Regions from separate parts of the Streptosporangium sp. DT93 genome, predicted to be linked through region 1. Evidence: riboswitches for the same ligand, from Rfam matches in the RefSeq annotation. Region 1 holds a riboswitch; each other region holds the start of a gene.
The links. Region 1 has a riboswitch for cobalamin ahead of ACLQ2R_RS26945 (hypothetical protein). Riboswitches for the same ligand answer to the same signal wherever they lie in the genome.

Region 1 (10,091 bases):
GCGCTCGCGGCGCGCAACGTCCCCGGCCGGGCACCCCCGTCCGCGCCGCCCGCGTCCGGGGAGGGGGAGGCGGCCCCCGGGGTCCCGCGCGCCCGGCCGACGTCACCGGCACCGCCGGGACCGGCCCCGGCGGCCCCGACGGTGCCACCGGTGTCGCCGGTGTCGCCCGCCAAGGCGTGGGCGACCAGGTCCTCGACGAGCTGGGCCACCTGCGGCGAGGCCAGGCGCACGTACCGGTGGCGTCCCCGGCGCTCCTCGGCCAGCAGCCCGCCGCCGACCAGCCGCGACAGGTGCTCGCTGGCGGTCGAGGCCGCCACCCCCGCGTGCGCGGCCAGCCGGCCGGCGCTCCAGGCGCGCCCGTCCAGCAGCGCCAGGCAGAACCGGGCACGGGTGTCGTCGGCCAGCAGCGCGGCCAGCGCCGCCAGCGGCACCGGGGCGGCGGAGCTCACCGGCCCGTCACCGGCCCGGCGAGAGCGGCAGGGGAGGGGGGCTCACTCGGCGGGCTCGGCGGGCTCGGCGGGCTCGGCGGGCAGCCGGAAAACCTGGTCCAGGGCGGTCACCCGGAACAGATGACGCAGGTAGGGGGTCAGCGCGACGATCCGCATCTCGGCCTGACACTCGTTGGCGCTGTTGTAGACGTTGATCAACGCCGCCACGCCCGAGGAGTCGACGAAGTCCAGCCCCGACAGGTCCAGGTCGAGCCTGCGCACCTGCCCGGAGAACAGCTCCCCCACGAAGACGAACAGCTCGGGCGCGGTGTCGTAGTCCAGGTCACCGGTCAGCACGAGCAACGTGGTGTCGGGGTCGACGGAGCGCACCTGAGTACGGAACGGGGTCTTTTCGAGCATCTGTCGTCAGCTCTCCTGATCGGCGCCGGTGACGTGCGCCGTCTCGATCCCCCGGGCCAGCATGTGGCGGGCCCGGGGGAAGTCTCGCAGTTCGTCGTGGAAAACACGCAGTCCCACCCGCAGCGCCTCGGCCGGGATCCCGCGGGCGCCCAGCACCGAGCCGGCCCAGCCGACGAAACCGGTGAACACCGGCGCGTCGTCGACGTACAGCGCCGCGGCCAGGAAGTCGACCAGGTGGCCCAGGTCCTCGGCGGTGGCCTCCACCTGCTCGGGCCCGTAACGCGCCATCGGCGGGTACACGCGCGCCAGGGTCGCCATCGCCCGCTCCAGCAGCTCGGCACGGCGGCGCCGCAGATGGGTGTACTCCTCATCGCCCAGGTGGGCCAGCGCGCCCGGCGTCGCCGGCAGGGCGGGCAGGCCCTCCAGGCCCTCGCGCTCGAGGTGGTCGGCGGCGGCGTCGGCGGTGGGCGCCCAGGCGTCGGCGCCCAGCAGCCGCGCGTACCGGCCGTCGGGGCCGAACCCGCCGCCGCCGGCCATCACGGGCACGCCCACGGCCTGGCAGGCGGTGATGGTGGCGTGCGCGCGCGGCAGGCGCGTGGCCAGCGCGCACCCCAGCGCCACCACGTCGGGGCCGCTCTGGTGCAGGTGGGTGATCAGGTGCGGGCCGGGAACGCTGGCGCCCAGGAACTCGATCCGCCAGCCCCGCAGGCGCAACACCTCGGCCAGCAGGCGGGTGGGCAGCGCGTGGTACTCGCCGTCGGTGCAGGCGACCGTGACACGCCCGCGGGTGGGCCGGGGCCGTACCTGCGCGATGATCGCGGCGACGGCGCGTTCGCTGACGGCGGTGGCGCCGTGCTCGCGGGCGACCGACCACTCGCCTGCCGCCCACAGCTCGCCGATGCGCCGCTGGGCGGGCGCGATGAGCTCCAGCAGCAACCGCTCGGCATCGGCGCCCTCCCGCAGCAGCCGCAGGACCAGGTCGACGGCGGCGAACTCGTCGGCGCGCCCGACGCACTCGAGGTAGTCCTCACCGGCACGCGCCGGATCGGGGCCCGCCGTCGTGGTGACCCTTGTGGTGGCCCTCGTGGTGGGCCTCGTGGTGGCCTTCATCGCACCGGCCTGGCGCGCACCACGAGCAGCGCCCGGTCGTCCTGGACCTCGCCGCCCAGCCAGTCGGTGCTGATCTGCTCCAGCCGCTCGACCACCGCCGCGGCGGGCATGCCCGCGCAACCGGCCAGCGCGTTCCTGAGGCGCTCCTCGCCGTACATCTGCCGGCCGGTGGGGCCGCCGAACGCCTCGGTGATGCCGTCGCTGTAGAGCAGGCACAGCTCGCCGGGGGCCAGGTCGACCTCCGCCGGTGCCAGCAGGGGCTGTTTGAGCGCGCCCAGCATGGAGCCGCGCGCCGGGCACTCGTGCACGGTGCCGTCGCGGCGCAGGATCAGCGGCGGCGGATGACCGGCCACCGCCAGGCCGACGCGCAGGTGTCCCTCGGGCGCGGGCCGCAAGGTGGCCAGCACCAGGGTGACGTAGGGGCTGGGGGTGGGCGAGCCCAGCAGGGAGCGGTTGAGCAGCGGCAGCAACCGCTCGGGCCGGTGCTCCACCAGCAGCAGGCTGCGCAGGCAGTTGCGGACCTGCCCGGCCAGTACGGCGGCGCGCGGCCCCTTGCCGCAGACGTCGCCCAGCACCACCATCACCCCCCGCGCCGAGCCCGCGACGACCGGGGCGACGGCCGGCCGGTCACCGGCGGATGAGCCTGCGGGGGAGCCGGCGACGGCGAGATCGCCGGAGCCTGCGGGGGAGCCGGCGGGATCGGCCCGGCCGGCCGCGGCGGGGGAGACCGGACGGGCGGGGACGACGGGCAGCGCCGCGACCACGGGCAGGACGGGGCTCTCGGGCAGGTAGACGTCGTAGAAGTCACCGCCGATGAGACCGGCCTGGCGGGCGGCCCGCAGGGACCCGGCCAGCTCCACCCCCTCCAGCTCCGGCAGCGACGGCGGCAGCAGGGCGTCACTGAGGATGGCGTTGGTGGTGCTCTGCTCCTGGTAGAGGGCGGCGACCGAGATCGCGGCCCCGGCACGGGCCGCGAACAGGCGCACCAGCGTCTCGGCGTCCTCGTCGAAGGCCGGCCCGCCCGGACGACGGGCCAGCACCAGCGCCCCGGCGGGAACCCCGTTGCCCGGAAGCGGGGTGACGATCAGGTGCCCGGCCGGGCCGAAGTCCTCGGGCAGCACCCAGCCGGGCACCTGTCCCGGGTCCAGCCAGCGGCTGGGCACCGGCGGGAACCCCGCCAGCGCCTCGGCCAGGCCCGGCACCCGCCCGGCGGAGGTCAGCGCGATGGCACCCTCCTGAAGGCGCCGGGCCTGCACGCTCAGGCGCAGCCAGTCGGCCTGACGGCGGCCGGTGGGCGGCAGCACGACCATCGCGGCGTCGGCCAGGAAGGGAACGGCCAGCTCGATCGCGGTACGGGCGCAGCGGCGCACGTTCAGCGAGGCCGACAACCTGCGCCCGGCCTCGACCAGGAACGTGGCGCGGGCGCGCTCGGCCAGCAACGCGTCGGTCCTGGCCGACTCGGCGCTGATGTCACGCAGGTACCAGGCCCGGTGGGCCAGCCCGAAACCCTCCCGGCGCACCAGCAACCGCCGGCCATGGTGATCGAGCTGGCGGCCGTGGCCCTCGGGACCGTCCTCGGCCAGCAGCGCCGCGGCCGCTCCCGGGCCCGGCGTGCACCCCGGGACGATCTCCGGCGCCAGCTCGGCCGCGACGGCGTTGCGCATCACGACCACGCCGGCGGCGTCGCACACGACGATCCCCTCGCCGCACTCCTCGACGATGGCGCGCAGCAGCCGCTCGTCCGGCTCACGCCCGGCGAGCGGGCCCGGAGCGGAGCCGTGATCACCGCCGCGCCGCCGCTCGCCCCGGGCGCCCGCGGTGTCGCCCGGGGTGCCCGGGGTGCCCGGCGTGCCAGTTGCGCCGGCACGGCCGGCGAGGCCATCGATGGAGGGAGGTCCTGTCATCACCCGGGGCTTTCCGTTCGCGGAGGGGCAGACCAGATTATCTTTCTCACCGCCCGCAAGTGGACCCGCCTCGGCCGGGCGGAGGAGGGAGCGGGCGGGCAAGCGGGCGGCGGTAAGACTCGTGCGCGTCTTCCTTGCCCGCCGTGGCGCCCTTGATGCGCGCCCCGTCACGGCGAAACGGCGCCCCCTGCCCGGCGACGCCTGGGCCCTGCGCCTCGTCCTGCGCCTCGTCCTGCCCCCGTTCCGCCTCCGGTACGTCCCGGCCCTGCCCGGCCACCGCGGCGCCTCCCGCGTGCACCTCACCCGCGCGCCGCACACGGCCCCGGGGCGGCCCCGGGGCGGCCCCGGCCGGTCGGCGGCCGTTCATCCTCTCGTCCCCTGACTCGCGGTCGGCGTCTTTCCCGCCTTACGAAGAGACCGAAACGTTACCGAAGTGGGCGCAACCAGGCTCAGACACCACGCATCTCCTATTAGTGTTTTAAGTGCAGTTTGCTGTAGTTGGGGAGAGAAATTGTGCTGATCGTAGAAAGCCGACACCTCAGGACGCCGCTGGCCGGTCTGGCCCTGGCGACCGCGGCGGTGCTGGCCACCGCCTGCTCCGGGGGGGCCGCTACGAAGGACTCCGGAGCCACGACCGGCGCCAGCACCGAGGCGCCCGCCGCCTCCAGCACGCCCGCGCCCGCCGCGCCCGTCATAAAGATCAGCCCCGCCGACGGCGGCAAGGCCGTACGCCCCGACAAGAAGGTCGTGGTCATCGCCTCGGGCGGCGCCCTGGAAGAGGTCGTCGTCAAAAGCGGCACCCAGGCGCTGGAGGGCGACTTCGACGCCGAACGCACCCGGTGGGTCTCCAGCACCCCGATGATCCCCGCCAGCGACTACACCGTCTCGGCACGCGCCGTCGACGGCACCACCGCCACCAGCTCCTTCCGCACCCTCAAGCCCGAACACGAACTCGAGGTGGCCGACGTCACCCCGGTCGTCAAGGGCGAGAAGGTCGGCGTGGGCGCCCCCATCATCGTCACGTTCAACCAGCAGATCATCTCCAAGGCCGCCAAGGCCTCCGTGGAGAAGGCCCTGGAGGTCAAGGCCGAAAAGCCCGCCCAGGGCGCCTGGCGCTGGGTCAACGACACCACCGTGATCTACCGGACCGCCAAGTTCTGGCAGCCCCACCAGAAGGTGACCTTCACCGCCCGCCTCAAGGGCGTCCAGGGCGGCAAGGCCATGTACGGCGTCAAGAACACCACCAAGGTCCTGCGCATCGGCGCCGCCCAGATCGCCACCATCGACGCCCGCAAGCACAAGATGATCGTCAAGCGCGACGGCAAGGTCGTGCAGACCATGCTCATCAGCGCGGGCAACGCCAGCACCCGCGAGTACACCACCACCAGCGGCGTCCACCTCGCGATGGGCAAGGCCAACCCCGAGCGCATGATCTCCCCGGGCCGCAAGAAGGGCGACCCCGGCTACTACGACCTGATGATCAACCACGCGGTCCGCTTCTCCAACAGCGGCGAGTACGTCCACGCCCTCAACAACGTCTGGGCCCAGGGCCGCCGCAACGTCAGCCACGGATGCATCAACTCCCGCCCCGACCAGGCCAAGTGGTACTACAACCAGGTCCAGCGCGGCGACGTGATCACCATCAAGGGCACCAACCGCGAGATGGAGTGGAACAACGGCTGGGGCTTCTGGCAGATGCCCTTCAAGGAGTGGAAGAAGGGCAGCGCCCTGACCTCTGCGGCCACCGCCGGCTGACCCCCGGCCCTCGGACCGGGAAGCGCATCACAGCAGGGAGAGCTGGGCCTGGTGCGGCAGCGCGAGCGGCAGCGGCTGCTCGGGACGCTCCGGGCCCATCCCGTAACGGGCGGCCAGCTGCAGCACCTGACCGGTGACCGCGCGCACGTACCCCTCCTCGGCGTCGGGGCCACGCCCGTACAACTCGCCGTAGCGCGCCACCAGCGCCGGATGGTGCTCACCCAGCCACCCCAGGTACCACTCCCGCGCCCCCGGCGGCAGACGCAGCACCCGCGGCACCAGGCTGACCGCCCCCGCGCCGGCCACCCGGCGCACGGTGGCCGCCAGCTGGTCGGGGGAGTCGGTCAGCAACGGCAGCACCGGCGCCATCGCCACCCCGCACGCCACACCCCGCTCGTTCAGCTCGGCCACCAGCTCCAGCCGCTTCTGCGGCCCCGGCGCGCCCGGCTCCACGGTACGGCGGATCCGCTCGTCGACGAACGCGATGGACACCACCACCCCCGCCCCCGGAGCCGCCGCCAGCAGATCGGCGTCCCGCAGGATCAACCGGCTCTTGGTGTGCACCGTGAACGGCGCCCCCGCCTCACGCAACGCCGCCACCACCCCGGGCATCAGCCGGTAGATGTCCTCCGCGCCCTGGTAGCAGTCACCGCCCACACCCACGCTCACGTGCTCGCCGTCCCAGCGCAAGCCCAGCTCGGCCCGCAGGCGACCCACGATGTTGGTACGCACCACGATGCGCGAGTCGAAGTCACCGCCGGCGTCCAGGCCCAGATACCGGTGACCCCGGCGGGCCGAACAGTACCGGCACCCATGCGCGCACCCCCGGTAGGGGCTGACGGCCCACCCCTGCGGCGTGCTGTCCAGCGCGGTGCGCGCCTGCACCTCGTAGCAGGTCAGCGCCCCGTGAACCCTGGTCAGCGCCGAACGCTCGATCCGCGGCCTGGCGTCAGGCGGCGCGGACAACAGAGCGGGCGCATCCCATGGCATACGGCTCAGTGGAACACGCTTTCGACTCCACTCGCAAGTGGAGCAGGTCGAGGCCCGCACCGGCCCGCACCGGCCCGACACCATACCGACCCGCGACCGAACAAGTGACCGGGGGACCGGCGAAAACCCGCTCGCCGCCGGCCGCCCCCCTCCTCTACCCTGACCCGGTGCTGAAGCCCACCTACCCCATCCGTACCGAACGCCTGCTCCTGCGTCCCTACACCCCGGCCGACCTCGACGCCCTGTGCGCGATCCAGTCCCTGCCGCAGGTCACCCGCTACCTGTACTGGGACCCTCGCACCCGCGAGCAGAGCCAGGAATCCCTCACCACGAAGATGACCCAGACCCTCCTGACGGAGGAGGGGCAGACCCTGACCGTCGCCGTCGAACTCGCCGCCACCGGCGAGCTGCTGGGTGACGGAATGCTCAACTGGACCAGCAGCCTGCACCGCGGCGGGGAGATCGGCTACGTCCTGCACCCCGACCACCACGGCCACGGGTACGCCACCGAACTCGCCCAGGCCCTGGTGAGACTGGGCTTCGAGGGCCTGGACCTGCACCGCGTCATCGGACGCCTGGACGCCCGCAACCACCCCTCGGCCCGCGTCCTGGAAAAGATCGGCATGCGCCGCGAGGCACACCTGGTCGACAACGAGTTCGTCAAGGGGGAGTGGACCAGCGAGCTGATCTACGCGATCCTGCGACACGAATGGCACGCCACCGGCTGAGCCACCTCACGTGTCCTCACCGGGATTCACCGGCCGGGTGCGGCCCACCCGGCCACCACCGGCCCGACCAGCACCGGCCAGTACCGACCACCACCGGCCACCACCGACCACCACCGGCCACCACCGGTCACGGCCCTGCCGCCGTACGGCCCACCACCCGTCGCCCCCCGACCCACCCCGGTCTCCCGGACACTGCCATGTCGACAGGCCCGCACGCGCCGGGCACCATGGTTGCGGTGACCATCCTGCACCTGGCCCTGGCCCGCGACTGGGAGGCCGCCCGCGAGACGGGGGAGTACCGCGTCTCCACCCTCGGCCTCACCCTCGACGACGTCGGCTTCATCCACGCCTGCACCGGCCCCGAACAGCTTCGCGGCGTCGTGGAGCGCTTCTACCGCGACGTCACCGACCCCCTGGTGGTGCTCAGCATCGACCCCTCCGGGCTCGACGTGCGCATGGAGGTACCGCCGGACGCCCAGGAGACCTTTCCCCACCTGTACGAGGCGCTGCCGGTCACCGCCGTCACCTCGGCCCTGCCCTTCCCGCCGCCCGCGCCTGGCACCCGGCCGTGACGACCCCCTTCGCCCCGATGATCCCGATGATCCCGATCTCCCCCGTGATGACCATGTAGCGGTACGCTCTGCGCATGCCCAACCCGGTCGTCATCCTCCTGCTGACGGTGGTCGTCCTGGCGGCGGCCATCGCCCTGATCGTCTTCGCCGTACGGGCGGCGCAACGCCCCCGCAACGCACTGGTCGGCGGAGGGGTCGGCCCCGAACTCGTCGAGCGGATCCTGGAGCTGAAGGCCTCCGGCCAGTTCGACCAGGCCGTCTTCCTCGTCCGCGGCGAGACCGGCATGAGTCACCGCGCCGCCGCCCGCTTCGTCAGAAGACTCAAACCCCCCGCCGCCTGAGCCCCCACGTCGACGACCGCACCCCCGCGCCGGATTTGATAGGTGGTGCGCGCTTTGTCGTTGATGAGTGGTGTGCGAGCATGGTCGGCGTAGGCGAGCGCGGAACGAGGAAGCCGGTGCGAATCCGGCGCGGTCCCGCCACTGTGATCGGCGAGCGAATCCCGAACAGGCCACTGCCCGGCAACGGGCGGGAAGGCCGGGACGAGCATCGACCCGAGAGCCAGGAGACTCACGCGGTCGCCTCCTCACCAGCCGGGGCGGATCTCCCCGAGAGAGGACGGGCGCCCTGTGCCTGCCTGCCCGCGTACACACGCGTCGGCCGCGACGAGACATCACCACGCCGTCGAGACCGGCCTCACGGCGGACGGCAGGCGCGCGGGCGATGACCGCGCGGCGCGCCACCGGCCCGCCCGCGGAGGGAACGCGTGAAAAGAATCACGGTGTGCCGCGACTGCTGCTGCGGCAGCACCCGCAAGGTGCCCACCCTCGACCACGACGAGCAGATCCGCCAACTGGCCGAGGTCGCCCACATCCGCGTGAGCGACTGCCTCGACGTGTGCGACCAGGCCAACGTCCTGGTCGTGCAGCCGACACCGCGAGCACGCGCGGCCGGCGGCCGCCCGGTGTGGCTCGCCCTCGTCAACGACGAGAACGCCACGGCCGACGTCGCCGCGTGGATCCGCGCCGGCGGCCCCGGCCTGGCCCCGCTGCCACCGATCCTCGAACTGCACCGCTTCACCCCACCCCGCCGCAGCCGCCCCCGCGACGGCGACCCTCCGGCGGCGAACACCCCCGGCCCCGCACCCAGGTGATGCCTACCCGCCGACCACGACCGCGAACAGGCCGCGAACAGGCCGCGAACAGGCACGGCCGTCTCCCACCGGCGAACACCCCCGGCCAAGACCGCTCGGCCCCCACCTGTCGCCTCATCGGCGACATACCGCGTCACTTGGGGCGGGGGAGAGGCGGCGCCCGCCGATCCGGTTGGACCATTCACCAAGGAAGGACGGGCGACGGGCACCGCAACTAATTGCAACCTATACGCAATAACCTAGCTTCCGCAATAAGCTGCCGCCCGGGACCCGCGAGCATCCCACCCCGAACGCGTACGGCTCTCCGCCGACTCCCTGACCCCGGAACGGGCGCGGCCACCGGCCGGGGGAGCCGGGAACCGTCAAAGCTATGACCGATTTGTCCACTAAAATGGATATTTCATCTTAAATAACGTGGGGGAGTGGCCCCGCACGCCAGACCGATCGAGACAAAGACGCACGTCAATGCGTCCGCCGTGTTCGCCACAACGATATTCACCGTGACAACACAAACGCCCGAGCGAGAACACCCGAGCCAGCAGATCGACCGGATGAGACCAATCCGACCGGCGGAGTGGATCGTTCGAGACGAACATGATCTTCGAGACGAACATGATCGCGGAGCGGGCCGCGTCAGACACAAGATCCGATCCACACCCCTCCACACCCCGGAAGCGGTCTTCAGGGGGCAGGTCGCGCGGGACGAACAGCGAGCCGGACCAGGTTCGAGCGGGCCGGCCGGAACGGAACACCCGTGACAAGCCGTCCGGCGAACGAAGACCCACGCAACACGCCATACAGCCCCTACCAGCACAGAACATCTTTAACCGTACAGAAGGGTAATTCTGTATGGTATAGAATTACCCTCTTTCGAGGCGCCATGCCCGTTCTGCCCGCAATCGCGACAGGGTGTTCGTCACTGCCGCTTCGGCGGCCTGCGACAGGTGACGACCCTGTCGCCCGGCCCCGGGTACGCCATGATCCCCGGGTACGCCATGATCAGCAGCCGCTGGGTGCCGTATTTCTCCCCC
Region 2 (10,091 bases), on a different contig from region 1:
AACTCTCCCTGCGCCAGTTACGCCGGATCGTCTACGGATAGCGGGTGCTCCGGATCGTCTACGAACAAGGAGCGGACGTATGTGCGGAATCGTGGCCTATGTGGGGCCCAAGGACGCGGCACCCATCCTGCTGGAGGGCCTGCAGCGTCTTGAGTACCGGGGCTACGACTCCGCCGGGGTGGTGGTCTCCAACAAGGGCCTCAAGATGCGCAAGGTCAAGGGCCGGGTGGCCGACCTGGCGGCCGTCATGCCCGCGCGCTTCAAGGGCGGGCTGGGCATCGGCCACACCCGCTGGGCCACCCACGGCGCGCCCAGCGACGTCAACGCCCACCCGCACCTGTCGGCGGACGAGCGCGTCGCCGTCGTGCACAACGGCATCATCGAGAACGCCGACCAGCTGCGCGCCAAGCTGGAGGCCGAGGGCGTGGTCTTCCTCTCGGAGACCGACACCGAGGTGCTGTCGCACCTGATCGCCCGTACCGTCAAGGAGGCCGACTCGCTGGAGGAGGCCGTCCGGGCCGCGCTCAAGCTGGTCGTCGGCACGTACGGCATCGCGGTGCTCGACGCCGAGCGGCCCGGCGAGGTGGTCGTGGCGCGCAACGGCAGCCCGATCGTGCTGGGCATCGGCGAGAAGGAGATGTTCGCCGCCTCCGACGTCGCCGCGCTGGTCCGCTACACCCGCCAGGTGGTCCACCTGGAGGACGGCGAGCTCGCGGTGCTCAAGGCCGACGGGTTCACCACCTTCGCCAGCGACGCGCGCGAGACGGCCAAGGAGCCCCTCACCGTCGACTGGGACGCCGGCCACTACGACACCGGCGGCTACGAGCACTACCTGCTCAAGGAGATCTCCGAGCAGCCCGACACCGTGGCCAGGACGCTGCGCGGGCGCCTGGACGACCGCTTCCACATCGCGCACCTGGGCGGCCTGAACATGGACGCGCGGGAGACCCGCTCGTTCCGCCGGGTGAAGATCATCGGCTGTGGTTCCGCGTACTACTCGGGCCAGATCGGCGCGCAGCTCATCGAGGAGCTGGCGCGCATCCCGGCCGACGCCGAGCCGGCCAGCGAGTTCCGCTACCGCGGCCCGGTGGTGGAGGCCGACACCCTGTACGTGGCGATCAGCCAGTCCGGGGAGACCTACGACACCCTCGCCGCCGTCCAGGAGCTCAAGCGCAAGGGCGGCCGGGTGCTCGGCATCGTCAACACCGTGGGCAGCGCGATCGCCCGCGAGTGCGACGGCGGCGTCTACCTGCACGCCGGGCCCGAGGTCTCGGTGGCGAGCACGAAGGCGTTCACCTCGACGGCCGTCGCGTTCGCGCTGCTGGCGCTGCACCTGGGCCGGGTGCGGGACCTGTCCCCGGCCGAGGGCCGGCGGATCTGCGACGGCCTGCGCAGGCTGCCCGAGCAGATCAAGGAGATCCTCGTGCTGGAGCCGGAGATCAGGGAGCTGGCGCACAAGTACGCCGGGGCGCCGAGCATGATGTTCGTGGGCCGGGTCCGCGGCTATCCGGTGGCCAGGGAGGGCGCGCAGAAGCTCAAGGAGATCTCCTACGTGCACGCGGAGGCCTACCCGGCCAGCGAGCTCAAGCACGGGCCGCTGGCGCTGATCGGGCCGGAGATGCCGACGGTGGCGATCGTCCCCGACGACGAGCTGCTGGACAAGAACCTCACCACGCTCGGCGAGATCCGCGCCAGGGGCGGGCGGGTGCTCATGGTCGGCCACCGCGTCGCCGACCCCAAGCTGGCCGACGACTGCATCGTGGTGCCCAAGAACGAGACCGAGCTGGACCCGATCCTGCTCTCGATCCCGCTGCAACTCTTCGCCTACCACGCCGCCGTCGCGCTGGAGCGGGACGTCGACAAGCCCCGCAACCTGGCCAAGAGCGTCACCGTGGAGTGAGAACCACCCGCCCGGCCGGTCACACCCCCCACTCCATGACAGAAAGTGATATCGACGTAACCTAGGGTATAGGAGGTTCCTGGGGGAAGGGGCGCTTATGCGCCGCAGGGGGTTTTTCGCGCTGGCGGCGGGGACCGCGCTGCTCGCGGGCTGCGCGGCCGGGGACGCGCCCGCGGGCACGGTGGTGGACCGGCTGTTCCTCCTCGAACCCGCGGCCGACGGCCACGGCTGGGACGGCATCGCGCGCCGGCTGGCCTCCGTCATGGTCCGCTCGGGGCTGGCCCGCACCGTCATGGCCGTCGACCGGCCCGGGGTGCTGGGGTCGGCCCCGCGTGACGCCTTCGTCGTCCCCGGCGTGCCCGACCTCGCCGGGGCCGCCGGCGATCCCGGTGACCCCGGCCACCTCGGCGGCCCGGAGGCGTCCGGCGCGCCGGACGCCTCCCGCGCCTCGTTCGCGCGCGAGGGCAGGCTGCTCGTCACCGCGATGCCCATGGTCGCCGCGGCGGAGATCGCCAACACCACCGCCGTGGTCGAGGCCGCCACCCCCCTCGCCCGGCTGGCCGGCGACTGGCTGGCCCTGGTCGTCCCGGCCGGCTCCCGGTTGCGCGCCTTCGAGGACTTCGCCGCCGCGCTGCACCGCGACCCGGCGAGGCTGACGGTCGGGGGCAGGCTGGAGGGCGGCTCCGACCACGTGCTCTACGGCATGATCGGGAAATGCCTCGGGGTGGACACCCGGCTGCTGGAGTACGCCGGGTACCTCGTCGCGGAGGACGCGGCCGAGGCGCTCCGGCTGGGCCGGGTGGCGGCCATGCTGGGGTCGGCCCGCGCGCTGCTGCCGGGGATCTCCGCGGGCCGCCTGCGTCCCCTGGCGGTCTCCTCGGGGGTCAGGATCGAGGGGATCGACGCGCCGACGCTGATGGAGCTCGACGTCCGGCTGGAGTACAGCGACTGGTGCGGGTTGCTCGGCCCCCGGGACATGAGCCCGGGGGACAGGCAGGCGGCCGTCGCCCTCTGTGAGAGGCTCGACGCCACGCCGCACTGGCGCGCCCTGTGCGCGGCGAACGGGTGGAGCCGGGTCTTCCTCGGCGGCGACGACTTCCGCAGGTGGCTGTCCACCGAGACCGGCCGGACCCGGGGCGTGCTTCACGAGCTCGGGCTTTTGACGTCCTCAGACACAACCTGTTGGGGTAGTTGCGTCAGGCGGCCCTAGATGTAGGATCCTGATCGTTGCTGGTTCGCCCCGCGAGGGGCGAGGCAAGAGGGAACCCCGGTGAGAGTCCGGGACTGCCCCGCAGCGGTGAACGGGAACGAAAGCCGTCATTGAGCACTGGGTGAGCCATGCCTGGGAAGCGACGGCCGGTAGGTGTGTGCGGTGCGCCCGTGAGTCCGAAGACCTGCCGGTGACGTTGTTGTCCAGGGCCTCGTGGGAGGGCTCGCGGAACGAGGCGATCCGGCGTGCCCGGAATCGCTCGCGGACGCGTGCCCCCGGCGGAGCCGCAGGGGGAAGTCCGAACGAGCGAGGGCATGACGTGACAGAGACCTTGGCGCGGACCGCAGCGCAGACCGGCGCGCGGGCGGGGAGCGGCGCGGACGGGGCCGGCGGGGCCGGCGGGGCCGGCGGGGCCGCAGCCCGCAGGCTGGCCATCGACGAGGCCGCCGCGGGAGTGATCACCGATCCGGAGAACTCCAGGATCGCCGCCGCGATGCTGGCCGGGCTGATCGCCGACGAGGCCGCCGAGCACGGCGTGCGGACCTTCTCCGACTCCGTCGCCGCCACCCACGAGGCCGGGCTCGTCCAGGACCGGCTCGCGGAGTTCGTGGCCGCGCACGCCGGCGCGCTGGACGCGCTGGTCGTGCCCGGGGCAGACGACCGGTTCGAGTACTTCGGGCTGCGTACCGTCTACGACCGCTACCTGCTGCGCCACCCGAGCACCCGCAAGGTGCTGGAGCGCCCGCAGCACTTCTTCCTGCGGGTGGCCTGCGGCCTGTCCGAGACCGTCGGGGAGGCCGCCGAGCTGTACGCGCTGATGGCCTCGCTGTCCTACCTGCCCAGCTCGCCCACGCTGTTCAACTCCGGCTCGCGCAGGCCCCAGCTCTCCTCGTGCTTCCTGCTCGACTCGCCCCGCGACGAGCTGGAGTCCATCTACGAGCGCTACACGCAGGTCGCCCGGCTGTCGAAGTACGCCGGGGGCATCGGGATCGCCTGGACCAGGGTCCGCTCGCGCGGCTCGCTCATCCGCGGCACCAACGGCCACTCCAACGGCATCGTGCCCTGGCTGCGCACGCTGGACTCCAGCGTCGCCGCCGTCAACCAGGGCGGCCGGCGCAAGGGCGCGGCCTGCGTCTACCTGGAGCCCTGGCACGCCGACATCGAGGAGTTCCTCGAACTGCGCGACAACACCGGCGAGGAGGCCCGGCGCACGCACAACCTCAACCTCGCCAACTGGATCCCCGACGAGTTCATGCGCCGGGTCGAGGCCGACGCGACGTGGTCGCTGTTCGACCCCAAGGACGTCCCGCACCTGACCGACCTGTACGGGGCGGCCTTCGACGAGGCGTACCGCGCCGCGGAGGCCGAGGGCCTGTCCGCCCGGCAGATCCCGGCCCGCGCCCTGTACGGGCGGATGATGCGCACGCTCGCCCAGACCGGCAACGGCTGGATGACCTTCAAGGACGCGGCCAACCGGACCTCCAACCAGACCGGCAGGCCGCGGAACGTCATCCACCTGTCCAACCTCTGCACCGAGATCCTGGAGGTGACCGGGGACGCGGAGACCGCGGTCTGCAACCTGGGCTCGATCAACCTCGCCGCGCACCTGTCCGCGCCCGGCGCGGCGGCCGCTGCGGGGGCCGCCGAGGGGACCGGCACGGCGACCGGGGCGGGGACCGGTACGGGAACCGGAGCGGGGACCGGCGAGGGGATCGACTGGGACCGCCTGCGCGCGACCGTCCGCACCGCCGTGCGCTTCCTGGACCGCACCATCGACCTGGGCTTCTACCCGACCCCCGAGGCCAGGAACGCCAACCTGAGGTGGCGGCCGATCGGGCTCGGCATGATGGGCCTGGCCGACGTCATGTTCGCGCTCCGGCTGCCGTTCGACTCGCCGGAGGCGCTGGAGCTGTCCACCCGGATCTCCGAGGAGATCGCGCTCGCCGCCTACGCGACCTCCTGCGACCTGGCCGCCGAGCGGGGCCGGCACCCCTCGTACGAGGAGACCAGGGCCGCGGGCGGGGTGCTGCACCCCGACCACTACGGTGCGGCCACGTCGGAGCGGTGGGCCCGGCTGCGGGAGCGGATCGCCGTGACCGGGCTGCGCAACTCGCTGATGATCGCGATCGCGCCCACCGCCACGATCGCCTCCATCGCCGGCTGCTACGAGTGCATCGAGCCGCAGGTGTCGTGCGTCTTCAAGCGCGAGACGCTCTCGGGGGAGTTCCTCCAGGTCAACCGCTACCTGGTCCGCGACCTTCAGGCCAGGGGCCTGTGGACCCCGGCGATCCGCGACGCCGTCAAGCGGGCCGACGGCTCGATCCAGGACATCCCCGAGATCCCGGACGACCTCAAGCCGCTCTACCGCACCGCCTGGGAGCTGCCGCAGAAGGCGCTGATCGACCTGGCCGCCGCGCGCACCCCCTACATCGACCAGTCGCAGTCGCTGAACCTCTTCATGGCCACGCCGACGATCGGCAAACTCTCCTCGATGTACGCCTACGCGTGGAAGTCGGGGATCAAGACCACCTACTACCTGCGCTCGCGCCCGGCCACCCGGATCGCGCAGGCCACCGTGGCGGCGCAGGTCCAGGCAACCCCGGACACGTCCCCGGCCGGGATCCCGTCGGGGACGGGGACGGGGACGGAGGCCGGGGCGCCGGGCACGACCGGGTTCGTCGCCGACGCCGGTGCCGTCGCCTGCTCGCTGGAGAACCCCGAGTACTGCGACGCCTGCCAGTAGAACGCCGATCGCTCTCTTCCCGTTCCACCTGTTTCATGAAAGGCACCGCTTCCGATGCTGCTCGACCCCGGCATGGATCTCACCCTGCGGCCGATGCGCTACCCGGAGTTCTACGAGCGCTACCGGGCGGCGATCCGCAACACCTGGACCGTCGAGGAGGTGGACCTCGCCTCCGACCTGGCCGACCTGGCGCGGATGACCCCCGAGGAACGCCACCTGATCAACCGCCTCGTGGCGTTCTTCGCCACCGGCGACTCGATCGTGGCCAACAACCTGGTCCTCAACCTCTACCAGCACCTCAACGCGCCCGAGGCGCGCCTCTACCTGAGCAGGCAGCTCTTCGAGGAGGCCGTGCACGTCCAGTTCTACCTGACCCTGCTGGACACCTACCTGCCCGACCACGACGAGCGGGTCAAGGCCTTCGCCGCGGTCGAGCACATCCCCTCGATCCGCGACAAGGCCGGGTTCTGCTTCCGCTGGATCGACTCGCTCGGCGGGCTGACCCGGCTGGAGACCCGCCAGGACCGGCGGGCGTTCCTGCTCAACCTGATCTGCTTCGCGGCGTGCATCGAGGGCCTGTTCTTCTACGGGGCCTTCGCCTACGTGTACTGGTTCCGCTCCCGCGGCCTGCTCAGCGGCCTGGCCACCGGGACGAACTGGGTGTTCCGCGACGAGTCCATGCACATGGAGTTCGCCTTCGGCGTGGTGGAGACCGTACGGGCCGAGGAGCCCGAGCTGTTCGACGACGAGCTCACCGAGCAGGTCACCCGGATGGTCGAGGAGGCGGTGGCGGCGGAGCTGGCCTTCGCGGCCGACCTGTGCGGCGAGGGCATGCCCGGGATGGGCGTGGAGCCGATGCGCCTCTACCTGCAGTACGTGGCCGACCAGCGGCTGGTCAGGCTCGGCATGCCCGCCCGGTACGGCACGGCCAACCCGTTCGCGTTCATGGAGCTGCAGGACGTCCAGGAGCTGGCCAACTTCTTCGAGAGGAGGGTTTCGGCCTACCAGATGGCGGTCGAGGGGAATGTCACCTTCGACGAGTCCTTCTGATTAGCTGGAGAACCCGGAAAGGCAGCCGAAAGACAGAAAGACCGAGGGGACGTCGTCCGTGTCCAACTGGATGATCATGATCGTTTCCGTGGCCGCCGCGATCGTGGCGGTGGAGGCGGTGCGCAGGGTGCTGCGCTCACGGCTGATCGGCGAGAGATGGATCCTCGCCGGCCCGCTGGTGCGCCGCTGCACCTGGCCGGGGTTCGCCACGGCCGCCGTGGCGACCGCCTACACCGTCTACACGCCCGACCGCACCGGCGAGCCCACCCTGGTGGCGGGCTCGGCGGGCCAGGCGATCGATCGTGGTCTCAGCCTGGTCCTGATCGCGTGCGCCACCTGGCTGGTCGTCCAGGCCGCCTACGCGATCACCGACGTCGTCCTGGACCGGCTGGTCGCCGTCGAGGGCGAGCGCAACCGCAGGGCCCGCCGCATCCGCACCCAGATCACCCTGGTCCGCCGGGTCGCCTCGGCCGTGATCATCGTGGTGGCACTGGGCGCGATGCTCTTCACGTTCCCGCAGGTACGGGCGCTGGGAGCGGGTCTTCTGGCCTCGGCCGGGATCGCCGGCGTCGTGGTCGGCATCGCCGCCCAGTCGACGCTGGGCAACATGCTCGCCGGGCTGCAGCTCGCCTTCAGCGACGCGCTCCGCCTGGACGACGTCGTCGTGGTCCAGGACGAGTGGGGCCGCATCGAGGAACTCAGCCTGACCTACGTGGTGCTGCGGCTGTGGGACGAGCGCCGGCTGGTGCTGCCGGTCTCGTACTTCACGGCCAACCCGTTCGAGAACTGGACCCGGCACAGCAGCCGGGTGGTCGGCCACGTGTTCATCAGGGCCGACTGGTCGGTGCCGGTCGAGGAGCTGCGCGCCGAGCTCTACCGCGCGCTGCGCGAGCACCCGCTCTGGGACCAGAAGGACTGGACCCTCCAGGTCACCGACACCCTCCCCAACGGGCTGCTGGAGCTGCGCGCCCTGATGAGCGCCTCCGACTCCGCCAGCGCGTGGGACCTCAAGTGCGACATCCGCGAGCACCTGGTGGCCTTCGTCCGGGACAGGTACCCCGAGTCGCTGCCGCGCTTCCGGGTCGACACCCCGCCCGCCTCGGCGGCCGTTCCCGGGCTGTTCGCCGGGACGACGGCGGGCGGGCCGGGTCCGCGTCCGGTGGGCTCCCGGGGCATGGGCGGCGACAGGCCGGGGGAGGACCCGGCCTGAGGCGACCGCCGGTGCCCCAGGCGCCACGGTCGCGGCGGATCCCGTCCTGGGACGACCGGTCTCATGGACGCCACGGTCGCGGCACCCCTGGCAGGCGTCGCCGTCGTCGCACCCGTCCTGGGACGACCGGTGGCCTCAGACGCTGCAGTCGCAGCAGCAGCCGTCGCACTTGCCGCAGCACCGGCAGCAGTCGCAGCACCCCTGGCAGGCACCGCCGTCGTCGCACCCGTTCAGGTAGCAGCGGTCGTGCCAGGGCCTGCGCCGCTCCGGGCTCCACCGGGGCCGCCACATCCCGCAGCTCAGCAGGGCCCCCACGGCCGCGGCCGACTTGCGGACGAACCCCGGCCGCTCGTAGGAGTGCCCGGTCCAGGGGGCGGGTTCCGTGCCCGGCGCGGGGCCGTCCTCCGGGGCGAGGCGCGCCGTCTCGCGGGGGAGGGGGTGGGCGGAGCCGGAGGCGTGCCGGAACGTCCGGTCCACCGCGCGCCGCACCTCGGTCCCCAGCAGCGCGTCCACCAGGTGCCGGTCGGCGGGCTCCAGTTCCAGTTCCAGCAGCGCGAGCTCCAGGCCGTGCGCGGCGTCCTCGCAGAGCCGCCGCGCCTCCCGCGTCGAGGTGCCGGTGGCGGCCAGCGGGTTGAACGCCCCGCGCGCCTCGTCCTCCCGGCGGTCCTCGACCGCGTCCAGCAGGTGGGCGATCCGGCCGAAGAACCGGCCCGCCTCGGCGAGGGCCGCCGCGTTGCCCGGCCTGCCGGCGAGCGTCGCGGTGTGCGAGAACGCGGCGGCGACCGCCTCCTCGGTGGGGCCGGTCAGCTCCAGCAGCGTCGCCCCCGTGCCGCTCTCCAGTTCGAGCTGGAGGGCGGCCGTCGCGGCCAGCGGGGCGGTGTCGAACCCGATCGAGTCGCCCATCCGGGCCCCGGCCGCCTCCCAGCGGGCCGCCAGCATCCGGCGCGCGGGGGCGGTGCCCGGCGCCGCGTCGCCGTCGGCCGCGTGGTCGCGGAGTTTGCCCGCCGCCAGGACCAGCGAGACGGTGGCGGCCAGCCGCGCTCCCCGGGCCCGGGCGTCCACCACGTCGGCCGTCCGGAACCCGCGCAGCGCGCAGGGCCCGGCGGTCCGGTGGGGGGAGCCCGCGGGGTCCTGCGCCTCGGTCAGCACCGAGACGATCAGCCCGTCGTAGTTGGTGGCCAGCCGGGCCGCGTGTCCCTGGCCGTCGCGGAGCGTCAGGCACAGGCCGCACAGGTGAGCCGTCCAGGCCCTGTGCAGCGACGGGCAGGAGTGGTCGCCGCAGGGGCGGATGATGCCGAACATGCGCGCTCTCGGGGGTGAAGGGGCGGGCGGAAAACAGGGATACGTACCGGGAGAATGTATCTCTTACGGGGAATCTTCGCCGGTCCGCTTCCGCGGGAGAGCCCTCCTCTCCGAGAAGCGCCACCTCCGCGCCACTTCCGCGCCGCCACCGCCATCGCCACCGTGCTCCCGTGCCGCCGCCTCCGCCGGAACATCGCCCGTTTCTCTCCGCGACACCGGGGACGGAGAGGTCAGCCGGACATGACCTCGTAGAGGTTGCGCGTCTCGTCGGCGAAGAACACGCCGCGCGGGCGGAACGGGTGGCCGGTCCGCCCGTTGTCGGGGTGGGCCGGGTGGTCGCCGTAGGGCACCCCCAGCTCCCGCAGCCGGGCGAGGATCCCGTCGAAGGTCTCCGGGTCGACGTCGAACGCCAGATGGTGCCCCTGGGGATCCTCCACGGTCATGAAGTCGAAGGTGAGCGTCTCGTTCACCCGGACCGGGACGAAGTGGCCCCGCGCTCCGGCCGGGGGCAGGCACTCCAGGCCCATGACGTCCGCGAAGAAGGCGGCGGCGCGGCGGTTGTCGAGGGCGGGCACGATGGTGTGGTCGAGCGTGATGGTCATGGTCGAATCCTTTCCGGGTCTCAGGTGAGGGCTCCGTGCACGAACACGTCGACGAGATCGGAGCTCAGCTCGGG
Region 3 (10,091 bases), on a different contig from region 1:
GGGACACCACGCGCCGGACGGCGCCGTGCGTCCCGGCGGGGGTGCCGAGGTCGTCGAGCATCGTCGAGGTCCTCCCTGGCCCCGGCCCCGGGCGCGGGGCCGGTGATCTCATCGGGTCCCTCCCGCCAGGCCGAGCTCGTTCTCGCCCAGGGGTGCGAAGAAGCGTTCCACCTCCCGCTCGCCCACCTCGGCCAGGGTGGGGGGCGACCAGCGCGGGGAGCGGTCCTTGTCGATCACCTGGGCGCGGATGCCCTCCACCAGGTCGGGACAGGTCAGGGCCCTGAGTGAGACGCGGTACTCCTGGTCGAGCACCTCCTCCAGGGAGGCGAGCTCCCGGGCGCGGCGCAGGGAGCGCAGGGTGACCTTCAGCGCCGTCGGCGACTTGCCGCCGATCCGCTCCGCGGCCTCCTCGGCCGCGCTCTCGCCGCTGTCCAGCAGCCGCTCCACGATCTCCTCCACCGTGTCGGCGGCGTAGCAGGCGTCGATCCACCCGCGCTGCCCGGCCAGCTCACCGGGGGGAACGGGGCGGGCGAAGGAGGCGACCGTCTCGGTCACCTCCCGCCGGGCCAGCTCGGCGGTGAACGCCTCCAGGTCCCGCGACGGCACGAAATGGTCGGCCAGCCCGCAGGCCACGGCGTCGCCCGCGCCGACGGAGGAGGCGGTGAGCGCCAGGTGGGTGCCCAGCTCGCCGGGCGCGCGCGACAGCAGGTAGGTGCCGCCGACGTCCGGGACGAAGCCGATGCCCGTCTCGGGCATGGCCAGGGTCGTGCGCTCGGTGACGATCCGCACGCCGCCGTGCGCGGAGACCCCGACACCGCCGCCCATGACGATGCCGTCCATCAGGGCGACGTACGGTTTGCCGTACCGGGCGATGCGGGCGTTGAGGTGGTACTCGTCCCGCCAGAAGGCCGCCGAGGCGCCGCCGCCCGCCCTGGCGTCGTGGTAGATGGAGCGGATGTCGCCTCCGGCGCACAGCCCGCGCTCGCCCGCGCCGCCGACGAGCACGGTGACGACGCTCTCGTCGTCGGCCCACTCCCGAAGGGCGGCGTCGATGCGGCGGACCATGTCGTGGGTCAGCGCGTTCAGGGCACGCGGCCGGTCGAGCAGGACGCGCCCGAGGCGGCCGACGACCACGGTCTCGACCCCGACGTCGGTTCCGGGTTCGCGGGCGCGTACCGATGCCATGCGTGTTCGCTCCATCCTCGTGGACAACACGGATCACCCCGCGGCCGGTGTCCTGACTCCCGGATCGACATGCGTCATCAGGCCTTCCCGGCTTTCGCCGGTGGCCGTCGATGTCGCACTTCCCGGTCACAGTGGCGGGACCGCGCTGGATTCACACCGGCTTCCCCGCGCCGCGGGCCTTGCCCACGAACATATAGTTGGACGTCCTAGTAAGTCCAGATCGGCACCCGATCATCGGGTCAGGGAAGAAGGGGCGAGGGCCCGGCGGGCGGACGTAGCGGCTGCCGTAGGACTGCACCCAGCCGTGCTCGGTGGCCACGTGGCCCTCCAGCCGCTCGGCGAAGTACTGGACCATGTCGTTGCGCTCGGGCTCGCCGTGGACCAGGACATCGAGGCCGGCCTCCTCCTGGAAGGCGAGGACGTCGCGGATCTCGGCGGCGATGCGCTCGTCGTAGGCGGCCTGGTCGATGCGGCCCGCGCGCAGGTCGGCGCGGGCTACCCGCAGTTCGTTCGTCTGCGGGAAGGAGCCGATCGTCGTGGTGGGCAGGAGCGGCAGCTTGAGCCGGGCGCGCTGGGCCGCGACCCGCTCGCCGTAGGGGGCGGCACGGCGGCTGTCGGCGCCGGTGACGTCCGCGCTCCGCTCGCGGACGGCCGGGTCGCGGGTCAGCGTCGACTCGGCGCGGGAGCGCAGGGCGGCCCTGTTGTCGTCGAGCAGATCGGCGACGGCGTCCGTCCCCAGGGTGAGGCCCCGGGCGAGAGTGACGATCTCGGCGCTCTTCTGGCGGGCGAAGGCGAGCCAGCGCCGGACCTCGGGGTCGAGGTTCGTCTCCAGTGTGGCGTCGTGGGGCACGTGCAGCAGGGAGCAGGAGGCCGCGACGTCCACGCGGCCGGCGAGTCCGCGCAGCGTCCCGAGCGTCGCCAGGGAGCGTTCGAGGTCGTTGATCCAGATGTTGCGCCCGTCCACGACGCCTGCCACCAGCCGCTTGCCGGGCAGGCCCCCGACGGCGGCCAGGTCCTCCAGGTTGGCCGCCGCGGAGCCGGTGAAGTCGAGCCCCAGGCCGTCGACGGGCGCGGCCGCCAGGACGGGAAGAGCCTCACCGAGCCGGTCGAAGTAGGCGGCGACCAGGATCTTCGGGCGCCGCGTCAGGCCGCCGAGCAGCCGGTAGGCGCGCGCCAGGGCCTCGAGGACCTCCCGCGGCCGATCCTGGACGAACGCAGGCTCGTCGAGCTGGACCCACTCGGCGCCCCCCTCCGACAGGGAGGCGAGGATCTCGGCGTAGACGGGCAGCAGCTCGTCCAGCAGCGAGAGCGGGTCGAAGTCCGCCGCGACGCCGGGGGCCGGCTTGGACAGCAGCAGGTAGGTGACCGGGCCGACCAGCACCGGCCGGGGCCTGTGGCCCCGCAGCAGCGCCTCGTTCAGCTCGCCGAGCTGCTTGCCGGGGTCGGCGGTGAACACGGTGTCAGGGCCGAGCTCGGGCACCAGGTAGTGGTAGTTGGTGTCGAACCATTTGGTCATCTCCAGCGGGGCGGCGTCCCGGGTGCCGCGTGCCATGGCGAAGTAGCCGTCCAGCGCGTCGGCCGCGACGGCGGCCCGGTGACGTCCGGGGACGGCGCCGACCATGACGGTGGTGTCCAGCACGTGGTCGTACAGCGAGAAGTCACCGCAGGGCACCTCGTCCAGGCCGGCGTCGGTCAGTTCGCGCCAGGTGGTGGCGCGCAGCCGGGCGGCGGTGTCGCGGAGCCCGGCGGCATCGACCCGGCCCGCCCAGTAGCCCTCGACGGCCTTCTTCAGTTCGCGGTCGGCTCCCTGTCGGGGGTAACCGTAGACGGTGGCGAGCGAACGCTCGGTCACGGAACTCTCCTTCGCGAGTCACGAAAGACACGTCCGGCGCTCGAGCGAGGACACGGCCGCAGCGCGGGCATGGCTCACCCGCGTGCTCGCCCAGCCCGCCCTCGAGGCCGTCGATGTCGCCGCGGGGGAGGAGACGGCCATCTCGCTCGGCGTGAACGTACACCGCCTGCGCCTGACCCTGTTCGTGCTGACCTCGCTGCTGGTCGGCGTGATGGTGGCCACCAGCGGCGCGATCGCGTTCGTCGGACTGATCGTGCCGCACGCCGCCCGCCTGCTGGCAGGCGCCGACCATCGCCGCGTGCTGCCGGTCACCGCCCTGCTCGGCGCGGTGTTCCTGCAGCTCGCGGACATCGCCGCCCGCACCGTCAACGCCCCGCAGGAACTGGCTCTCAGTATCGTCACCGCCCTGTTCGGCGTGCCGTGCTTTCTGTGGCTGCTGCGCCGCCGCTCGGCGGACCGGGCGGTGAACCTCACGTGAGGCTCGACGTGTGCGGCGTGTCCGTCGCCCTCGACGGCCACCCGATCGTGCACGAGGCCGACCTGTGGGTGGACGAGGGGGAGTTCGTCGGCCTGGTCGGGCCCAACGGCTGTGGCAAGTCCACCCTGCTGCGTTCGATCTACCGGGCGCTGCGCCCCGCGGCCGGGATCGTCACCGTGGGCGGCGACGACGTGCACCGGCTGCCCGCCCGCCAGGCCGCCCGGCGCACCGCCGTGCTCACCCAGGACAGCCCGGCCGACCTCGACTTCACGGTGGCCGAGATCGTCTCCATGGGCCGCACCCCGTACCGGGCCGACGCCGCCGCCGACGAGGAGCTGTGCGCGCGGGCGCTGGAGCGCGTCGGCCTGACCGGCGCCGCCGAGCGGATCTTCGTCACCCTGTCCGGCGGGGAGAGACAACGCGTCCTGCTGGCCCGCGCCCTGGCCCAGCAGAGCGGCCTGCTCCTGCTGGACGAGCCCACCTCCCACCTCGACGTCCGCCACCAGCTGGAGATCCTGCACCTGGTACGCGAGCTGGGCATCACCACCCTGGCCGTGCTGCACGACCTCAACCAGGCCACCGCCTTCTGCGACCGCCTCTACGTGATGAACGCCGGTCGCGTCGTGGCCGGCGGAGCGCCCGCTCAGATCCTCACCCCCGGCCTGATCCGCCAGGTGTACGGCGTGCGCGCCGTGCGGCGCACCCAGCTCGTCTTCGAACGGTTCAAGGAGGAGCGATGATCCCTCGGCTGCGGGCCCTGTCGCCGTCCGCCCGGTTCCGAAGGCACGGTATCGCCGGAATATTGGACATTAGTGATCTACTTTGTAAAGGGCATCGTATTGTAAAAAACAAACGAAAGACGCAAAAGCAACTATGGCAAATGACGGCCGATCCGTGTCCGTCCGGTGTCCGCGTGATGTTCATGGGCGATCCCGTCCCCGCCGAAAGGCGGACACCGGTCGGCGGGGACGGGCACGGCTCGCGCTGACGGGCGGAGCCGTGCCGCTCGTCCTGGACGTGACGGTGACGATACTCCCGGCCGGGCGCGCCACCGATGACCGGCCGGGGTGTCCGTCAGGTCATGACGTGCAGAGGGCCGGTGCGAAACGTGTCGTGGGCCCCGGACGCCCCCGCGTCTCAGGTGCGGTGGGACCCCTCCGTGATCTGCCGGAGGATGGACGTGTAGTCCCGGAAGGCGCCGCGCCCTTCGTCGGTCAGCGCCAGCCAGGTCCGGGGGCGTTTGCCGACGAAGCCTTTCGTCACCAGCACGTATCCGGCCTTCTCCAGCGTGCTGACGTGCTTGGACAGCAGTGAGTCGCTGACCTCGACCGCGTCCCTCAGGAAACCGAACTCGACCGTCTCCGCCGCCGCGAGCATGGCCATGATGGACAACCGCACCGGGGCGTGGATGATCTCGTCGAGCGCGTGCCGTGGATGGCTCACCGATGCTCCGGGGAGCGGAGCATGCGCACCGCGCCGTACAGCAGAGGGGCGCTCGCGATCAGCGCGACCAGTACACCGGCGACCGTGCGCGGGGCGCCCGGCTCCTGCGGGTGCAGGAACATGACGTAGAGGGTCCCGGCCACGGTCGTTCCCATGAACGCGCAGGTGACGGTGTAGGAGAGCCGGGAGTGTAGCCGGCCGTAGACCCGTTGCCGGGAGGCGTGGAGGAGGCCGGTCACGACAGTGACGCCGAGGGCCACAGTGGCGTACGTCATAACCGTCGCCGGGCCGAGCAGCCTGATCAGCCAGTAGCCGGTGACTGCGAGCCACATCCCCAGGAAGAAGTACGCGCCCCGGCGATCGGACTTTCGTACGGTGCCCTGCGCGCGGTCCACTTCGCGGAGGGCGGCCTCCGCCGACAGGCCGTTGTGTTCATGCATGTTTCCTCCTACTCATCTACTTCTCTTGTAGAAGAGTACTTAACCGTCGTTCAAGCATCCAGTCCTGCCCATCGGAGTCCCACGGTCGTGGCCGCGTACGCCCCGCGTGGTCGGCCTGGAGGAGCTTCCGCGAGAGGACGCTCTCAGATCATCCGCCCCCGGCATCGGAGCGGGGCGCGTTCATCACGAGGGCGTCCATCACGGTCGAGGCCGGCGACAGTCCCGATGAGACCGGTGGGCGTGACGGCCCCGATCGGGCACACCGAACCCGCGCGCAAGAGCGCCACCCGCCACGGGCGGCGAACGGGCGGCCGGCCATGCGCGAGGCCGTGACCCGGCCGAAGGCGCCTGGCTCGAAACCCGGCCTCACCGGTGTTCGCCGGAGGTGAGCGGGACGGGGCCGGGCGCACCGGACGTGTTCTTTTCAAGGGGGATCGCGAGCCCGGCCTGACCGGCACGGGCCGCGTCGTGTCCTGGGTGGAAGCGGCCGTCAGCCCATCCACATGCCGCCGTTGACGTCGATCACCGCTCCGGTGACGGACGCGGCGGCGGGGGAGCACAACCACTCGACCGTGCCGGCGATCTCCTCGGGCGGGGTGACCCGGCCGAGGGGGATCTGGCCTCGCAGGTCGTCCAGTTCCTCCTGGGACAGGCGGCTCAGCATCGGGGTCGCCACCGGGCCGGGGGCCACCGCGTTGACCCGGATCCTCCTGGCCGCCTGGTCCTTGGCCAGGTGGCGGGTGAGGCCGATCAGGCCGGCCTTGGCGGTGGCGTAGGCGGGGCCGGACAGGCGGTTGCCGCCGTGGCGGCCGTTGACCGAGCTGAACAGGACGATCGAGCCGCCCTCGCTCATCAGGGGGAGCGCGGCCCGGGTGACGACCAGGGCGGAGGTGAGGTTGTCGTCCAGTACCCGGCGCCATTGGGCGAGGTCGAGGTCTTCGATGCCGCCCTCGCCGACCGATCCGGCGGCGTGGACGACGTTGGTCAGGTGGGGGACGCCGTCGAGTGCCGCCCGTACGGAGGAGGGGTCGCTCGCGTCGTGGCCCAGGGCTTTGTCGATGACGACGAGGTCGTGGCCCAGGGCGCGCAGGCGGTCGGCGCAGGCACCTCCGATGCCGCCCATACCCCCCACTACCAGGGAAATCTTCGCCATCCGGACATTTATAGCAGGATTGAATGAGGCCGGAGGAGCCGGGGCCGGGCTATGCTCTGGGCTTGTGCGGGCGGAGGAGAGTAAGGCGGACACGGCCGGCGGAGCGGCTTCCGCCGACGACGGGCAGACCAGCAGCGGCATCGACAGGGCCCTGCAAGTGATCTTCGCCGTCGCGGCGGCCAGGGAGCCCGACATCGGCGTCTCCGAGCTGGCACGGTCGCTCGGGCTGAGCAAGGCCGTGGTCCACCGGGTGGTCCGCACCCTGGTGGCGGCCGATTTCTTCTCCGTCGACGAGCGCACCCGGCGTTATCGCCTGGGGCCCGGCGCGGTGAGTGTGGGGCTGGCGGCGATGGCCCAGATGGAGGTGCCGAAGATCGCCCAGCCCTATCTCGAACGGCTGGTCGCGCACACCAAGGAGACCGCGACCCTGTCGGTGCGGTACGGCACCCAGCGCATGTACCTGACCCAGGTGCTCTCCCCGCAGGAGATCCGCATGTCGGTGCGGCTCGGGCCGCTCTACCCCCTTCACGCGGGCGGGTCGTCGAAGGCGATCCTGGCCGCCATGGAGCCCGAGGAGATCAGCGGTTACCTGTCCTCGCAGCCGCTGGAGGCGTTGACCGCGATCACGATCCAGGACTCGGCCCGGCTGGCCGGTGAGCTGGAGACCATCCGGGAGCGTGGGTACGCCGTGAGTCTCGGCGAGCGTCAGCAGGGGGCGGCGTCGGTCGCGGCGGCCGTCCGCGAGGCGACGGGCCGGGTCTACGGTTCCATCTCGGTCTGCGGGCCGGTCAGCCGGATCAGCGTCGGCAACATCGAGGAGTACGGCCGTCTGGTCCACGAGGCCGCCACCGAGATCTCCCGCCAGATCGGTTACCGGTCCTCCTGAGCGGAACGCGTCCGGCCGGCTGAGTCCGGCCGGCCTTCGTCGGTGATCGGCCGGATTTCCGGCCCACCTCTCGTCGCCGATGTCGCGGCACCTTCCTCACCTCGTTCGATCACCCTGTGTAGCGACCTGTTGCGCATTTATTGCCTCGTATATGGTGACGAAAGAGACAAATCACCCATTCGTGTTACAAGCTTGAAAAACCACAGATAGATACCTTGACTTGCTTTTGGCGTCACATCTAGCATCACCGTATCCGGTACGGCGTTCCGCCCAGCGATACACCGGAAGCCTGGAGGACAGCGCATGTCGACGCCAGTCAGCGCTTCGGAGGCGACGCGACCCCGCGTCCCCCGGCGTAAGTGGACCGATTCCTCGCTGATGCTGTGGATCACCACGCCTCTGCTGCTGCTGCTCTTCATCGTGGTGTGGAAGGCCTACACCGTGCTGTTCGGCGTCGGGGAGCTGATGCTTCCCCCGCCCGAGACGGTCGGCACGGCACTGGTCGAGCTGATGCAGGGCTCGCTCATCTACGAGGCGATCAAGATCACCCTCTACGAGACGCTGGTCGGGTTCGCCCTCGCCGCCGTCGTCGGGGTGGCCCTGGGCATCGTCCTCGGCAAGGCCCGCAAACTGGAACGGGTCCTGTCGCCGTTCCTCATCGCCACCCAGGTCGTACCGAAGGTGGCCATCGTCCCGCTGTTCCTGCTGTGGTTCGGTTTCGGGACCACCTCCAAGATCTTCATGGCGGCGATCATCGCGTTCTTCGTGATGATGCAGAACACGATCCTCGGGATCCGGTCGATCGAACCCGGTCACCGCGATCTCATGCGCGTCATCCAGGCACCCTGGTGGAAGCGCGTGATCTCGCTGGACATCCCGTCCTCGCTGCCCTACGTGCTCACCGGCGTGGAGCTGGGCATCGTCTTCGCCATCACCGGCGCCGTCGTCGGCGAGTACCTCGGTGGCGACGAGGGCCTGGGCGCCCTCGCGACGATGATGCTGGCCGGCCTCCGCACCGACATGCTCTTCGCGGTCGTGATCGTGATGACGGTGCTCGGTTTCCTCCTCTACGCCGTCACCGCGGCCGTCCGGAGGTTCGCGATCCCCTGGCACGAGTCGTCCGGCCGCCCCACGTCTCTCTAGAACAGGAACACCCACATGGACCGCCGCACGTTCATCCGCGGGGCCGGGCTGCTCGTCGCCACCGCCGCCGGAAGCCAGTTCGTCATCGGCTGCTCGTCGGGCGAGCCCGGCGGGGCGGCCGCCCCCACCACCGGCCCCTCCGGGCAGCAGCTGCGCAACCTCGTCTACATGACCCCGTTCCAGCACATCATCTCCCACTCCGACGTCTACGTCGCCCAGGCCCAGGGGTACTTCGCCGAGGAGGGCCTGCTGATCACGTCGATCGGCGGCACCGGCACGGCCAGCTCCGTCTCGCAGGTGGCCGGCAAGCAGGCCATGTTCGGCAAGGCCGCCGCCGTCATCACCTGCCCGCTGATCGCCGACCAGGACACCCCGATCGTCACGATCGGCCAGAAGGACCAGGTCAGCCAGTACAGCGTGGCGTCCCTGCCGGGCAAGCCGCTGACCGAACCCGGGCAGTGGCAGGGCAAGACCATCGGCGTCATCTCCAAGGGCGGCACCACCGAGTTGCTGCTCGACGCCATGTCGGTCGCCGCGGGACTCGACCCCACGAAGGTCAGGAAGGTCGTCACCGGTGCCGACGTCGGCTCGCTGGAGTTCCTCAACCGGGGCGAGGTGGACGGCTTCATCACCTTCATCGGTTCCGAGACGGCCCTGCGGCAGCGCGGCGTCGAGCTGAACTACCTGAACACCGACCTGTTCGCGCCGCTTCCCGGTGACTCCTACTTCGTCACCACGGAGACCGCGAAGGCCGAGGCCGAGGCGATCACCGGTTTCCTGCGGGCCTGCCGCAAGGCGTGGAAGTTCATGTCCGACACCGCCAACATCGACAAGGTGCTGGAGGCCGTGGGCGTGCTCAACGAGATCGAGGTCTCCGACAAGGCCCTGGCCACCGCGAAGGTCGCCGCCGAGGTCAAGGTCAGCACCCCCAAGAGCGGCGACTTCCTGTCGATGGACACCGCCGTCTGGGAGAGCGGGATCGAGCTGATGCGCAAGTCCGGGATCATCAAGGACACCGCGCGGCCGGTCACCGACTTCATCGACACCACGTTCATCACCTCCGTGTGAAGGGCCTCTCCTGATGCAGCGCACCACGACCGCCGACCTCGTGGTGGTCGGCGCCGGCACCGCCGGGTTGCCGGCCGCGATCGAGGCCGCGGCGCACGGCCTGCGGGTCACGGTCGTCGAGAAGGGCGACCGGCCGGGCGGCACCCTGTGGCGGTCCTGGGCGCAGCTGTCGGCGGGCGGCACCGCCCTGCAGCGGGCCAGGGGCATCGATGACAGCCCCGACCTGCACTTCGACGACGTCATGCGGATCAGCAGGAACACCGCCGACCCGCACCTGGTCCGCCTCGCGGTGGACCACGCGCCCGCGACGATCGAATGGCTGATGGCCTCGGGCTTCGACATGCACCCCGACGCCCCGGCGGTGCTGCACTTCCACGAGCCCTACCTGCTGCCGCGCACCTACTGGGGACGCGACGGGGGCCGGTCGGTGCTGGAGGTGCTGC

Region 2: another riboswitch for cobalamin. It lies ahead of ACLQ2R_RS07145 (ribonucleoside-diphosphate reductase subunit alpha); the one in region 1 lies ahead of ACLQ2R_RS26945 (hypothetical protein).
Region 3: another riboswitch for cobalamin. It lies ahead of ACLQ2R_RS34195 (enoyl-CoA hydratase/isomerase family protein); the one in region 1 lies ahead of ACLQ2R_RS26945 (hypothetical protein).

Annotation. Positions count from the first base shown of each region.
Region 1 covers NZ_JBNCLF010000014.1:72,038-82,128, forward strand. The annotation lists gene ACLQ2R_RS26895 (ArsR/SmtB family transcription factor) at 1-449, opposite strand, end outside; gene ACLQ2R_RS26900 (STAS domain-containing protein) at 492-848, opposite strand; gene ACLQ2R_RS26905 (cobalamin B12-binding domain-containing protein) at 855-1,958, opposite strand; gene ACLQ2R_RS26910 (PP2C family protein-serine/threonine phosphatase) at 1,955-3,862, opposite strand; gene ACLQ2R_RS26915 (Ig-like domain-containing protein) at 4,376-5,617, shown strand; gene ACLQ2R_RS26920 (radical SAM protein) at 5,645-6,607, opposite strand; gene ACLQ2R_RS26925 (GNAT family N-acetyltransferase) at 6,775-7,335, shown strand; gene ACLQ2R_RS26930 (hypothetical protein) at 7,362-7,511, opposite strand; gene ACLQ2R_RS26935 (DUF952 domain-containing protein) at 7,572-7,907, shown strand; gene ACLQ2R_RS26940 (hypothetical protein) at 7,982-8,248, shown strand; cobalamin riboswitch at 8,302-8,499, shown strand; gene ACLQ2R_RS26945 (hypothetical protein) at 8,674-9,060, shown strand; gene ACLQ2R_RS26950 (hypothetical protein) at 9,977-10,091, opposite strand, start outside.
Region 2 covers NZ_JBNCLF010000002.1:434,594-444,684, forward strand. The annotation lists gene ACLQ2R_RS07130 (hypothetical protein) at 1-41, shown strand, start outside; gene glmS (glutamine--fructose-6-phosphate transaminase (isomerizing)) at 80-1,900, shown strand; gene ACLQ2R_RS07140 (tripartite tricarboxylate transporter substrate-binding protein) at 1,998-3,110, shown strand; cobalamin riboswitch at 3,115-3,316, shown strand; gene ACLQ2R_RS07145 (ribonucleoside-diphosphate reductase subunit alpha) at 3,430-5,853, shown strand; gene ACLQ2R_RS07150 (ribonucleotide-diphosphate reductase subunit beta) at 5,908-6,903, shown strand; gene ACLQ2R_RS07155 (mechanosensitive ion channel family protein) at 6,962-8,113, shown strand; gene ACLQ2R_RS07160 (DUF5685 family protein) at 8,249-9,415, opposite strand; gene ACLQ2R_RS07165 (VOC family protein) at 9,646-10,017, opposite strand; gene ACLQ2R_RS07170 (TetR/AcrR family transcriptional regulator) at 10,038-10,091, opposite strand, start outside.
Region 3 covers NZ_JBNCLF010000023.1:71,032-81,122, reverse strand. The annotation lists gene ACLQ2R_RS34200 (helical backbone metal receptor) at 1-61, opposite strand, end outside; gene ACLQ2R_RS34195 (enoyl-CoA hydratase/isomerase family protein) at 109-1,185, opposite strand; cobalamin riboswitch at 1,211-1,375, opposite strand; gene metE (5-methyltetrahydropteroyltriglutamate--homocysteine S-methyltransferase) at 1,337-3,037, opposite strand; gene ACLQ2R_RS34185 (FecCD family ABC transporter permease) at 3,015-3,515, shown strand; gene ACLQ2R_RS34180 (ABC transporter ATP-binding protein) at 3,512-4,255, shown strand; gene ACLQ2R_RS34175 (winged helix-turn-helix domain-containing protein) at 4,653-4,958, opposite strand; gene ACLQ2R_RS34170 (hypothetical protein) at 4,955-5,398, opposite strand; gene ACLQ2R_RS34165 (SDR family NAD(P)-dependent oxidoreductase) at 5,889-6,551, opposite strand; gene ACLQ2R_RS34160 (IclR family transcriptional regulator) at 6,616-7,437, shown strand; gene ACLQ2R_RS34155 (ABC transporter permease) at 7,741-8,580, shown strand; gene ACLQ2R_RS34150 (ABC transporter substrate-binding protein) at 8,596-9,648, shown strand; gene ACLQ2R_RS34145 (FAD-dependent oxidoreductase) at 9,662-10,091, shown strand, end outside.